4 regions of the Streptomyces sp. NPDC098101 genome follow, and region 3 is predicted to be linked to each of the others. Evidence: riboswitches for the same ligand, from Rfam matches in the RefSeq annotation. Region 3 holds a riboswitch; each other region holds the start of a gene.

What was found. Region 3 has a riboswitch for cyclic di-AMP ahead of ACIQVI_RS22230 (C40 family peptidase). Riboswitches for the same ligand answer to the same signal wherever they lie in the genome.
Region 1: another riboswitch for cyclic di-AMP. It lies ahead of ACIQVI_RS29550 (M23 family metallopeptidase); the one in region 3 lies ahead of ACIQVI_RS22230 (C40 family peptidase).
Region 2: another riboswitch for cyclic di-AMP. It lies ahead of ACIQVI_RS06305 (transglycosylase SLT domain-containing protein); the one in region 3 lies ahead of ACIQVI_RS22230 (C40 family peptidase).
Region 4: another riboswitch for cyclic di-AMP. It lies ahead of ACIQVI_RS27980 (transglycosylase family protein); the one in region 3 lies ahead of ACIQVI_RS22230 (C40 family peptidase).

What each region holds. Positions count from the first base shown of each region.
Region 1 covers NZ_JBIWAS010000008.1:105,026-107,202, forward strand. Annotated here, with positions in the region: gene ACIQVI_RS29545 (GntR family transcriptional regulator) at 1-376, opposite strand, end outside; gene ACIQVI_RS29550 (M23 family metallopeptidase) at 600-1,370, opposite strand; cyclic di-AMP (ydaO/yuaA leader) riboswitch at 1,383-1,548, opposite strand; gene ACIQVI_RS29555 (pitrilysin family protein) at 1,825-2,177, opposite strand, start outside.
Region 2 covers NZ_JBIWAS010000001.1:1,518,673-1,520,849, reverse strand. Annotated here, with positions in the region: gene ACIQVI_RS06310 (hypothetical protein) at 1-221, opposite strand, end outside; cyclic di-AMP (ydaO/yuaA leader) riboswitch at 595-779, shown strand; gene ACIQVI_RS06305 (transglycosylase SLT domain-containing protein) at 784-1,719, shown strand; gene ACIQVI_RS06300 (phosphoribosyltransferase family protein) at 1,726-2,177, opposite strand, start outside.
Region 3 covers NZ_JBIWAS010000004.1:868,830-871,006, reverse strand. Annotated here, with positions in the region: gene ACIQVI_RS22240 (8-amino-7-oxononanoate synthase) at 1-14, shown strand, start outside; gene ACIQVI_RS22235 (ATP-binding protein) at 176-613, shown strand; gene ACIQVI_RS22230 (C40 family peptidase) at 731-1,207, opposite strand; cyclic di-AMP (ydaO/yuaA leader) riboswitch at 1,211-1,341, opposite strand; gene ACIQVI_RS22225 (hypothetical protein) at 1,741-2,037, opposite strand; gene ACIQVI_RS22220 (ATP-dependent Clp protease proteolytic subunit) at 2,045-2,177, opposite strand, start outside.
Region 4 covers NZ_JBIWAS010000007.1:92,765-94,941, forward strand. Annotated here, with positions in the region: gene ACIQVI_RS27980 (transglycosylase family protein) at 249-974, opposite strand; cyclic di-AMP (ydaO/yuaA leader) riboswitch at 978-1,195, opposite strand; gene ACIQVI_RS27985 (transglycosylase family protein) at 1,410-2,177, opposite strand, start outside.

The DNA of each region.
Region 1 (2,177 bases), on a different contig from region 3:
GCGAGCGCAGGTCCTCGCCCTGGCCGCGCCTGGCCCGCTCCTGGCCCAGCCTGACCAGGCCGCGCAGCACCTTGAGGTGGGCGTCGGTGCGCCGCTGCGCGGCCCGCGCGGCCCCCAGCGGTTCGAGCAGGGCCCGCATGTCGAGCAGGTCGGCCGCCTCCTGCTCGGTGGGCTCGGCGACGTGCGCGCCCGCGTGGCGGCGGGTGAGGACGAAGCCCTCGGACTCCAGGGTGCGCAGCGCCTCGCGGACCGGGACGCGGGAGACCCCGTACCGGCGGGCGAGCTGCTCCTCGGTCAGCCGGCTGCCCCGCTCGAAGACGCCGGAGACGATGTCGTCCCGGATCGCCGTGCATACCGAGTGCGCGGGAATGCGCATGTGTCCGACCTCCGCCTTGGTCCGCGCGAGACAATTCGAGCGGCGCCTGTTCTGCGCCTGATCCGCGACTCTATTGCAGCACGCCGGAATTTCCGATGCCCCCATGGAATCCATGACGGCCTTTTGGCCCACGGCAGGACGACGAAAAGCCCCGGCTCAGTACGAGCCGGGGCTTTTGCGACGCGGAGGGCCCCCGGTGGTCAGGGGCGCGTGGGACGCCGGGTCAGACGGCGACGCCGCGGGCGCGGAGGTAGGAGACCGGGTTGATGTCCGAGCCGTAGTCGGCGCTCGTACGGGCCTCGAAGTGGAGGTGCGGTCCGGTCGAGTTGCCGGTCGAGCCCGAGACGCCGATCTGCTGGCCCGGCTCGACGGTCTGGCCGACGTACACCCCGATGGAGGAGAGGTGACCGTACTGGGTGTACGTGCCGTCGTTCATCCGGATCACGATGTTGTTGCCGTACGCGCCGCCCCAGCCGGCCTCGACGACGGTGCCGGAGCCGACGGAGACGACCCGGCTGCCGTAGGCGGCGTGGAAGTCGACGCCGGAGTGGCTGCCGGAGGACCAGAGCGAGCCGCCGGTCTGGTAGCCGGTGGAGACGTACGAGCCGGCGACGGGGAGCTGGAAGGAGTTCAGGCGGCGGCGCTCGGCCTCGCGGGCGGCGCGGGCCCGCTCCTCGCGGATCTCCTTGGCGCGGGCCTCGGCCTTGCGCTTCGCCTCGGCCTTGGCCTTCTCCTCGACGACGGCCTCGAAGGCCTGCCGGTCCTGGGCGTCGGCCTGGGCGTTGAGCCGGTCGACGAGGGAGTCCTCGGTGATCACCTGGGTGAGACCGGTGTCCTCGGGGGAGCGGTTGTCCGTGTCGGCGGCGAGCGCCGGGGAGGCCAGGGTTCCGATGACGCCGGTGGTGGCGAGCGTCGCCACGCCGGCGATGCCCGCGCCGCGGCGCGCCATCCGGCTCGACCCACGATGCTTCCCGGTGGCACGGGTGAACGCCATGAAGACGTTGTTCCTTTCCTTCCTTCTCGCCTACCGGGTTAGCTGACGGGTTCGGAGCAGGAAGGTCTCCTACGGGCCCCTCCGTACGGGACGAAGGCGTCCGATTCACCCCAGGGACTGCGTGCGGGTCCCCGGCTCCCCAGGCTCGCGCCTGACGGGGACTCGGCGATGACTGTCCGGTGCCGCGGGCGCGGCGGGTGCAACTGGCGAACAGCCGGACCGACGGTATGCGGAGCCCCAGTCGATCACCAACCGAACACGGCCTTTTGTAAGACATGCCACAGGGCAGATGATCACCCTTGCCGTCAATACGGACAATTCACCGGGTGGTTCGCCGGTCGGGCCGCCGGGACCCCTCTCGTACGGGTGCGCGGAGGACCCCGACGTGACGGCTCGTCGGGGTCCTCCGTCCGCCCCGGCCGGTGGCGCCGCGCCTCCGGCCGGACGGGGCCGATCAGCCGCTGACGACGGTGACTTCACCGATCCCGAGCGCCCGCACCGGCTCCGCGATCTGCGCCGCGTCGCCCACCAGGACCGTGACGAGCCGGTCCACCGGGAAGGCGCTGACCACGGCCGCGGTCGCCTCGACGGTGCCGGTCTCGGCCAGGCGCGCGTACAGCTGGGCCTGGAAGTCGTCCGGGAGGTGCTGCTCGACCTGGTCGGCGAGCGTCCCGGCGACCGAGGCGGCCGTCTCGTACTTGAGCGGCGCCACCCCCACCAGGTTCTGCACGGCCGTCTCCCGCTCGGCGTCCGTGAGCCCCTCGGCGGCCAGGGTGCGCAGCACCTTCCACAGGTCGTCCAGGGCCG
Region 2 (2,177 bases), on a different contig from region 3:
AGCCGGTCCACCGGCACGCTCAGCAGGTCCCGCCAGTCCCGCACCTCCCCCGACGACGGCCCGGGGGCGGGTGCGAGCGGTTCGGAGGTGGGCGCGAGCGGTTCGGGGGCGGTCCAGTCGGTGACGATCCGCTGCCAGACGGCGCTCTCGTAGAGGGCGGCGGCCTCGCGGTCGAGGGTGTCGGGGGTGTCGGGGGTGAGCTGGGGGGCGGCGGGGGGCATCGGGCGGCTCCTGGGTCGGTCGCTCCATCCTTCGAGAAGAATGTCGGCTTTGCGCGCTTTGCACTTGAGCGACACCGGATGCCACCCAAGACGCCCCATCGACCCCGAAAACCCCACCCGACAGTTTTTCGCCCTATTTCCCCATCAACGGAATTACATCGCATATTCGGACATAACCCACCGGGTGACGCGACTCACTCCGCACGGACCGCCGCACGGCGCCGACCTCTCCCACCCCGTACCGCACAAGGAAGTTCGACACCTTTTCGGGCCGGCCGATCTTGAATTCCCCGAATTCGGTGATCCTTTTACACGTGCCGCCGCTCTGATCCTCTTGTTATTCGCCGCATTACTGGCCTACGGTCACCCCCATTCGAGCGGAACGCCTAATCCTGCCACCGCTCGGAAACCTCCCTTTTCACCCGACGGCAGGAGCGGGGGACCCACGAATACGCCGGTCCGGTGATCCGGAACGGCTCGGGGTGCAGCCGCGTGCGCGCGGCCGGACATCTCCCGTCCGAACCCGACAGCTCACCTCGTAGGCGCCGGAGAGGAATCCGTCATGCCTGCACACGGTAAGCACCGCCGCCCCCGCCGCAGCCACGTCTCCCGTGGTCTCGCCCTGGTCGGCACCGGTGGAGCCGCGCTGTCCCTGCCCCTGATCGCCCCCGCCACGGCCGGTGCCGCGCCCGCCGCCGGCGCCCCGGAGATCGCCGCCAAGACCTTCGCCGCTCCCGCTGCCCCGGCCGCCGCCAAGGCCCCGGCCGCCCCGGCGACCGCGCGCACGTACACCGTCGTGAGCGGCGACTCGCTTTCCCTGATCGCCCACAAGAAGGGAATTCAGGGAGGCTGGAAGAGCCTTTACCGCGCCAACCAGAGCGCCGTGGGTGACAATCCGTCACTCATCCACCCCGGTCTGGAACTGACGATTCATCGGGGTTCCGCCAAGGCCGTCCCCTCTCAGGCGAAGACGCAGGAGAAGACGGAGCGAAAGGCCGAGCGGAAGGCGGATCGGAAGGCCACCGCGAAGGCGGAGAAGTCCGCCACGACCGACCGGGCGAGCCGCTCCGAGCGCCGCGCGACCGCTCCGGCCGCCGGCGCCGCCACCGGAGCCTCCGCCGCCGCCCCGGCCGCTGCCGCCGCCCCGGCCGCCGCTCCGGTCGCCGCCACCCAGTACGCCGACAACCTCGACGGCTGGATCCGGCAGTCGCTGGACATCATGGCCCAGCACGGCATCCCCGGTTCCTACGAGGGCATCCACCGCAACATCATGCGCGAGTCCTCCGGAAACCCGCAGGCCATCAACAACTGGGACATCAACGCCGTCAACGGCACCCCCTCGAAGGGCCTCCTCCAGGTCATCGAGCCGACCTTCCTGGCCTACCACGTGCCCGGTACGTCGATGGACCTGTACGACCCGGTCGCCAACATCACCGCCGCCTGCAACTACGCGGCCGACCGCTACGGCTCCATCGACAACGTCAACGGGGCGTACTGACCGTCGTCAACGGGGCACATCGGTGCCCCGACGCCGGAAGTGCCCGGTGAACCAGGAGGTGGCGAGCTCCGCCACCTCCTCCAGGGCACCGGGCTCCTCGAAGAGGTGGCCGGCCCCCTCCACCACGGCCAGCCGGTTCTCGCAGCGCAGCAGCGCCCCGGCCCGCCGGTTGAGGTCCAGGACCAGCGGGTCGTCGCCGCCCACCACCAGGAGGGTCGGGGCCCGCACCCCGGCCAGGCGGTCGGCCGCGAGGTCCGGCCTGCCGCCGCGCGAGACGACGGCGGCGACGGGGGACGCGGGGTCGCCCGCCGCCCACAGCGCGGCCGCCGCTCCCGTACTCGCGCCGAAGTAGCCGAGCGGGAGCCCCGCGACGTCGGGCCGCTCGGCCAGCCGTTCCGTGGCCCCGGCGAGCCGGCCCGCGAGGAGCGGGGTGTCGAAGACGTGCGCCCGGTCGGCCG
Region 3 (2,177 bases):
CGCCCGCCGCCTGAGGGCCGGGCCGGGGCGTTCACGGTTCGTACGGTTCACCGCTTCGGGCGACAGACGGGGCCACAGCCTGGTGGAACCGGGTGGGGCGCGGCAGCATCGGTGGGACTCTGACGCGCAGTGCGATCCGGGGCAGCGGCCCCGGCGGGAAAGGGACAGAGTCGCCATGGCAGACCATCAGGAAGCATCCGTCACCCTGCCGAGCGAGCCCGCCTCGGTCCCCGCCGCCCGGCGGTACGTCGCGGAGGTGCTCACCGCCTGGGGTCTCGACGACTCCTCCGACCGGGCGGACGCGGTCCGTCTGGTGGTGTCGGAGCTGGCCACCAACGCCGTCCTGCACACCTTCGGCCAGTCGCCCTCCTTCACGGTCGGCGTCCGCCTGGAGCACGGGGAACAGCTCCACGTCGGCGTCACGGACAGCCATCCCCGCCGCCCCCGCCGCCTCCCCGCGGCGGTCCAGCAGGACAACGGCCGCGGCATGGCCATCATCCGTTCCCTGGCGGCGGAGTCCGGCGGCCGCCTCTCGGTGACCCCGACCGAGGACGGCGGCAAGACGGTGGGCGTCACCCTGCCGTGGAAGGCGGCCGCTCCGGTGGGCTGTTAGCCCGTCCGGCGGCGGCCCGGGTGCGAAGGCGGTGCGGGTGCGACGGCGGTTCGGGTGCGGCGGCGCCACCGCACCCCCCGGTCCGTCTCGAGGCGCCCGGTCAGCGCCCGGGCGGGGTCACCGGACGCGTCCGTAGTAGACCTTCGAGGACCAGATCTTGTCGAGCTTCACCCAGGAGCCGGTCTTGGGCGAGTGCCAGATCTTGTTGCTCCCGGCGTAGATGCCCACGTGGTAGACCTTCCCGCCGGAGTGGAAGAAGACCAGGTCCCCCTTCTGCCTGCTCCCGGCGGAGACGTGCCGGGTCTTGTTGTACTGCTGCTGCGCGGTGCGGGGCAGCGACTTGCCCGCCTTCTTGTACGCGTAGAGCGTCAGGCCCGAGCAGTCGAACCGGGAGGGGCCGACGGCCCCGTAGCGGTAGGGCGCGCCCTTCTTGGACGCGGCGATGCTCAGCGCCTTGTTCGCGTGTGTGGTGGCCGCCTGGGCCTCCGGTGCCGCGCCCGGTGCGAGCAGCGTGCCGCCGACGGCGGCGAGGGTGAGAGCCGAGACGGCTCCGGCCCGGGACAGCAGGGACGGGACGTGCATCTGCGCAGTCATGCGCAACCCTTCGTCAGCCGCCTGTGAAGGATGACCTGTCGGGTTCGGGCAGGCGAAGATGCCCGGCCGCGGCTGCGGCTTCACCCCAAGGGCCGGCCCCGCTGCGGAAACAGCGCGTACGGCCCGTACTGCTCGGGTCCTCCACTCCTGCCGATCCAATCCTGTCGACCAGACGTCCGGGACAGCGGCAGGACTCGGCGTCCGCCCGGACCGCCCCGCCTCGGATGGCGGGGGCTTGTCGTCGGCAGGGATCTTGCCCCACAGCCTGGTCGAAATCCGAGTGGAAACAGCGATATGTGAGAGTCCTCACGACTGATCCATTCGGGTGGACAGGATGCTTTCGTGATCGCGGAGGTTTGACCGGCGAGCCCCGCACCAGCAAAGGAACGCCCGATTCCGCCAGATGTGTACCCCCGGTGCGCAACTCGCCCGAGCCATATGTCGACTCGTCGACTCCACCGAACGGACGAGTGCTTCCGGCGCGGCTGTCGGCCGTCCGGCCCTCGACACGACATGCCGGAATGTCAACTCCGTCATGTCCGGGGGAGCGTGACCCGGCCGGCCCGCCGCTCCCCGTCCAACACCCGCAGGGCGCGCGCCAGGGTGTCCACGTGGACCTCGCTCTCGCCCCGCGCGTGCATGAGCGCCAGGGCCTCGCGCAGCGCCTCCGCGCGCCCCACCAGGGCCTGAGCCGCCCTCAGTGCCCCATAGGTATGCGTAGTTCTGGATGGATTGATCTTCCCCAGGAGGTCGACCACCGCGAGGTACGCGTCGACGAGTTCGCCCTCGGCCCGCGTCAGGGCGGGCAGCGGGGGCGGTTCGGGGACCACGGCCCGCTCACCGCACCGCGTCGCGCCGGCGCGTGATCACATGGTCCACCAGGCCGTACTCGACCGCGGCCGGAGCGTCCAGGACCGTGAGGCGGTCGAGGTCGGCGTCGACCCGTTCCCTGCTCCGTCCGGTGTGCTCG
Region 4 (2,177 bases), on a different contig from region 3:
CCCCCTGGGACGAAAAAGGACCCAAGGGCACGCACAAGGGGACGAAGGACCCCAGATCTACTGGGCGGTAACCATCAAGTGGGGCACGGGCGGGCTCCTGAGGCGGTCGCGGCCCCCTCTGTACGGCCCCTCAATAAGGGGAACCCCGGTCCGGCGCGCACGGGGGAAGGGCGCGCCGGACCGGGGTGGTCACCGCGGGAGGGTCGTCGGGGGCGCGTGAGCCGCCGGACTCACGCGACCCGCCGGGCTCACTTCAGGTGGAGCTGCTGGCCCGGGTAGATCAGGTCGGCGTTCTCGACGACGTCCTTGTTGAGCTCGAAGAGCTCGGCCCAGCCGCCCTTGACGCCCTGGGCGTCGGCGATCTTGCTGAGGGTGTCGCCGGCCACGACCTTGTACTCGCCGTCGCCCTTCTTGACCGTCTTGCCGGTCGGGGTGGTGACGGTCTTCTTGGCGGCCTCGGGGGCGGCCTGCCGCTCCTTCTTCGGGGCCTGGCGCTGCTCGCTGCGGGTGGTCGGCTGCTCGGCCTTCCGCTCCTGCTTCGGCTGCTGCTGCTTCGGCTGCTCCTGCTGCGGAGCGCTCTCGGCGGCGCCGCCGTCGTACGAGGCGCCGGAGAGGCCCACGCCGCAGCTCGGCCAGGCGCCCTTGCCCTGGCCCGCGAGGACCTTCTCGGCGATGGCGATCTGCTGGGACTTCGACGCCTGGTCGGCGGTGGAGGCGTAGGCGGTGCCGCCGTACGCGGCCCAGGTGGAGGCCGAGAACTGCAGGCCGCCGTAGTAGCCGTTGCCGGTGTTGATGGACCAGTTGCCGCCGGACTCGCACTGGGCGACGCGGTCCCACTCGGAGGACGTGGCGGCCGAGGCGGTGCCCGCGGTCATCAGCGGGGCGGCGACGGCGATGCCGGTGACGCCGACGAGCGCGGCGAGCTGGGTGGCCTTGGAGGGACGGCGGTGTTTGCCCTTGACGGAAAACAGCATGGGAATTCTCCTCACCGACGCCTGCGAGGTGAGCTGTCGGGTTCGGGCCGAAGAGTTGCCCGGCCGCGTGTCCTAGCACGCGGCTTCACCCCAAGCCGGTCGTCGGCCGTCTGTCTCGACGGCCGGGGCCGGCACTTACCTTGGGTCCCCCGCTCCTGCCTACGGCGCTTGCGCGACGACTGTTCCCATCGGCCGACGGCAGGATTCGGCGTTTCGGTCGACGGGGCCCGCGGTGGCGAGCGGTGATGACCGTAGACACAGAACCCTCCGAAGTTCAAAGAGGCTCATACGACGAATTTCGCCTCTTCTTGCCCTTCGGAGGGGACTGTTTGCGCAGGTGAGGAGTGACGGAAGCGGAGTTTGCGGGCGCTGTGGGCCAGTTGGGGCAAAGAGACCCATGTCTCACTCACCCGGAACCGGACATAAGCCCGCGAACTACCCCTCCGCCGAGACCGAACCCTTCGTCAGGTCGAGGTTCTGACCAGGGAGGATGAGGTCCGGATCGGTGCCCACGGTCCGCTTGTTGGCGTCGTAGAGGGCGGTCCACCCTCCGGGCAGTTCGTTCGCCTGGGCGATGTCCGAAAGGCTGTCACCCGGACGCACGGTGTATTCACCCGAAGAGCCCTGACTGTCCGTTGCGTCCGAATTCTTCGCTTCGTCAGCAATTGGGGCCGAGACGGGCTCTTCGGCAAGCTTGTCCTTGCCCGAGGCATGTCTACCGGATTCGGTGGAGCTGTCCGGCTTGTCGGTTTCCTCCGGGGCGGCGTCGCCCCGGTGCTTGCCTGTGCCGGGCGCGGACGGCGTGCCCTCGTCGCCCGGGACGCCGGGCGTCACGGAGCCGTCGGGGGCGACCGGGGCCGTCGGGTCGGACGGATCGGCCGGGAGCGTCGGGTCCGCCGGGTCCGTCGCCCCCGTCGACCCGGAGGGCGCGGACGGCGTGGCGGGGGCGGTCGGCGCGGTCGGGTCCGCCGGGGTGGCGGGAGCCGTCGATCCGGCCGGCGCGGACGGCGCGGCGGGAGCGGTCGTCGGGACGGAGGCCTTCGGCGTCCCGGTGGACGGCGCGGTCGGGGAGGCGGCCGGCGAGCCGGAGTTCCAGCTCGACTCGGGGACGGGCGCCACGGAGGGCGCCGGAGCGGTGGCCGGACCCGGGTCCACCCCGGTGGGCTTCCCGTCGTTCGTCAGACCGGCGATCGGCGCGCAGGT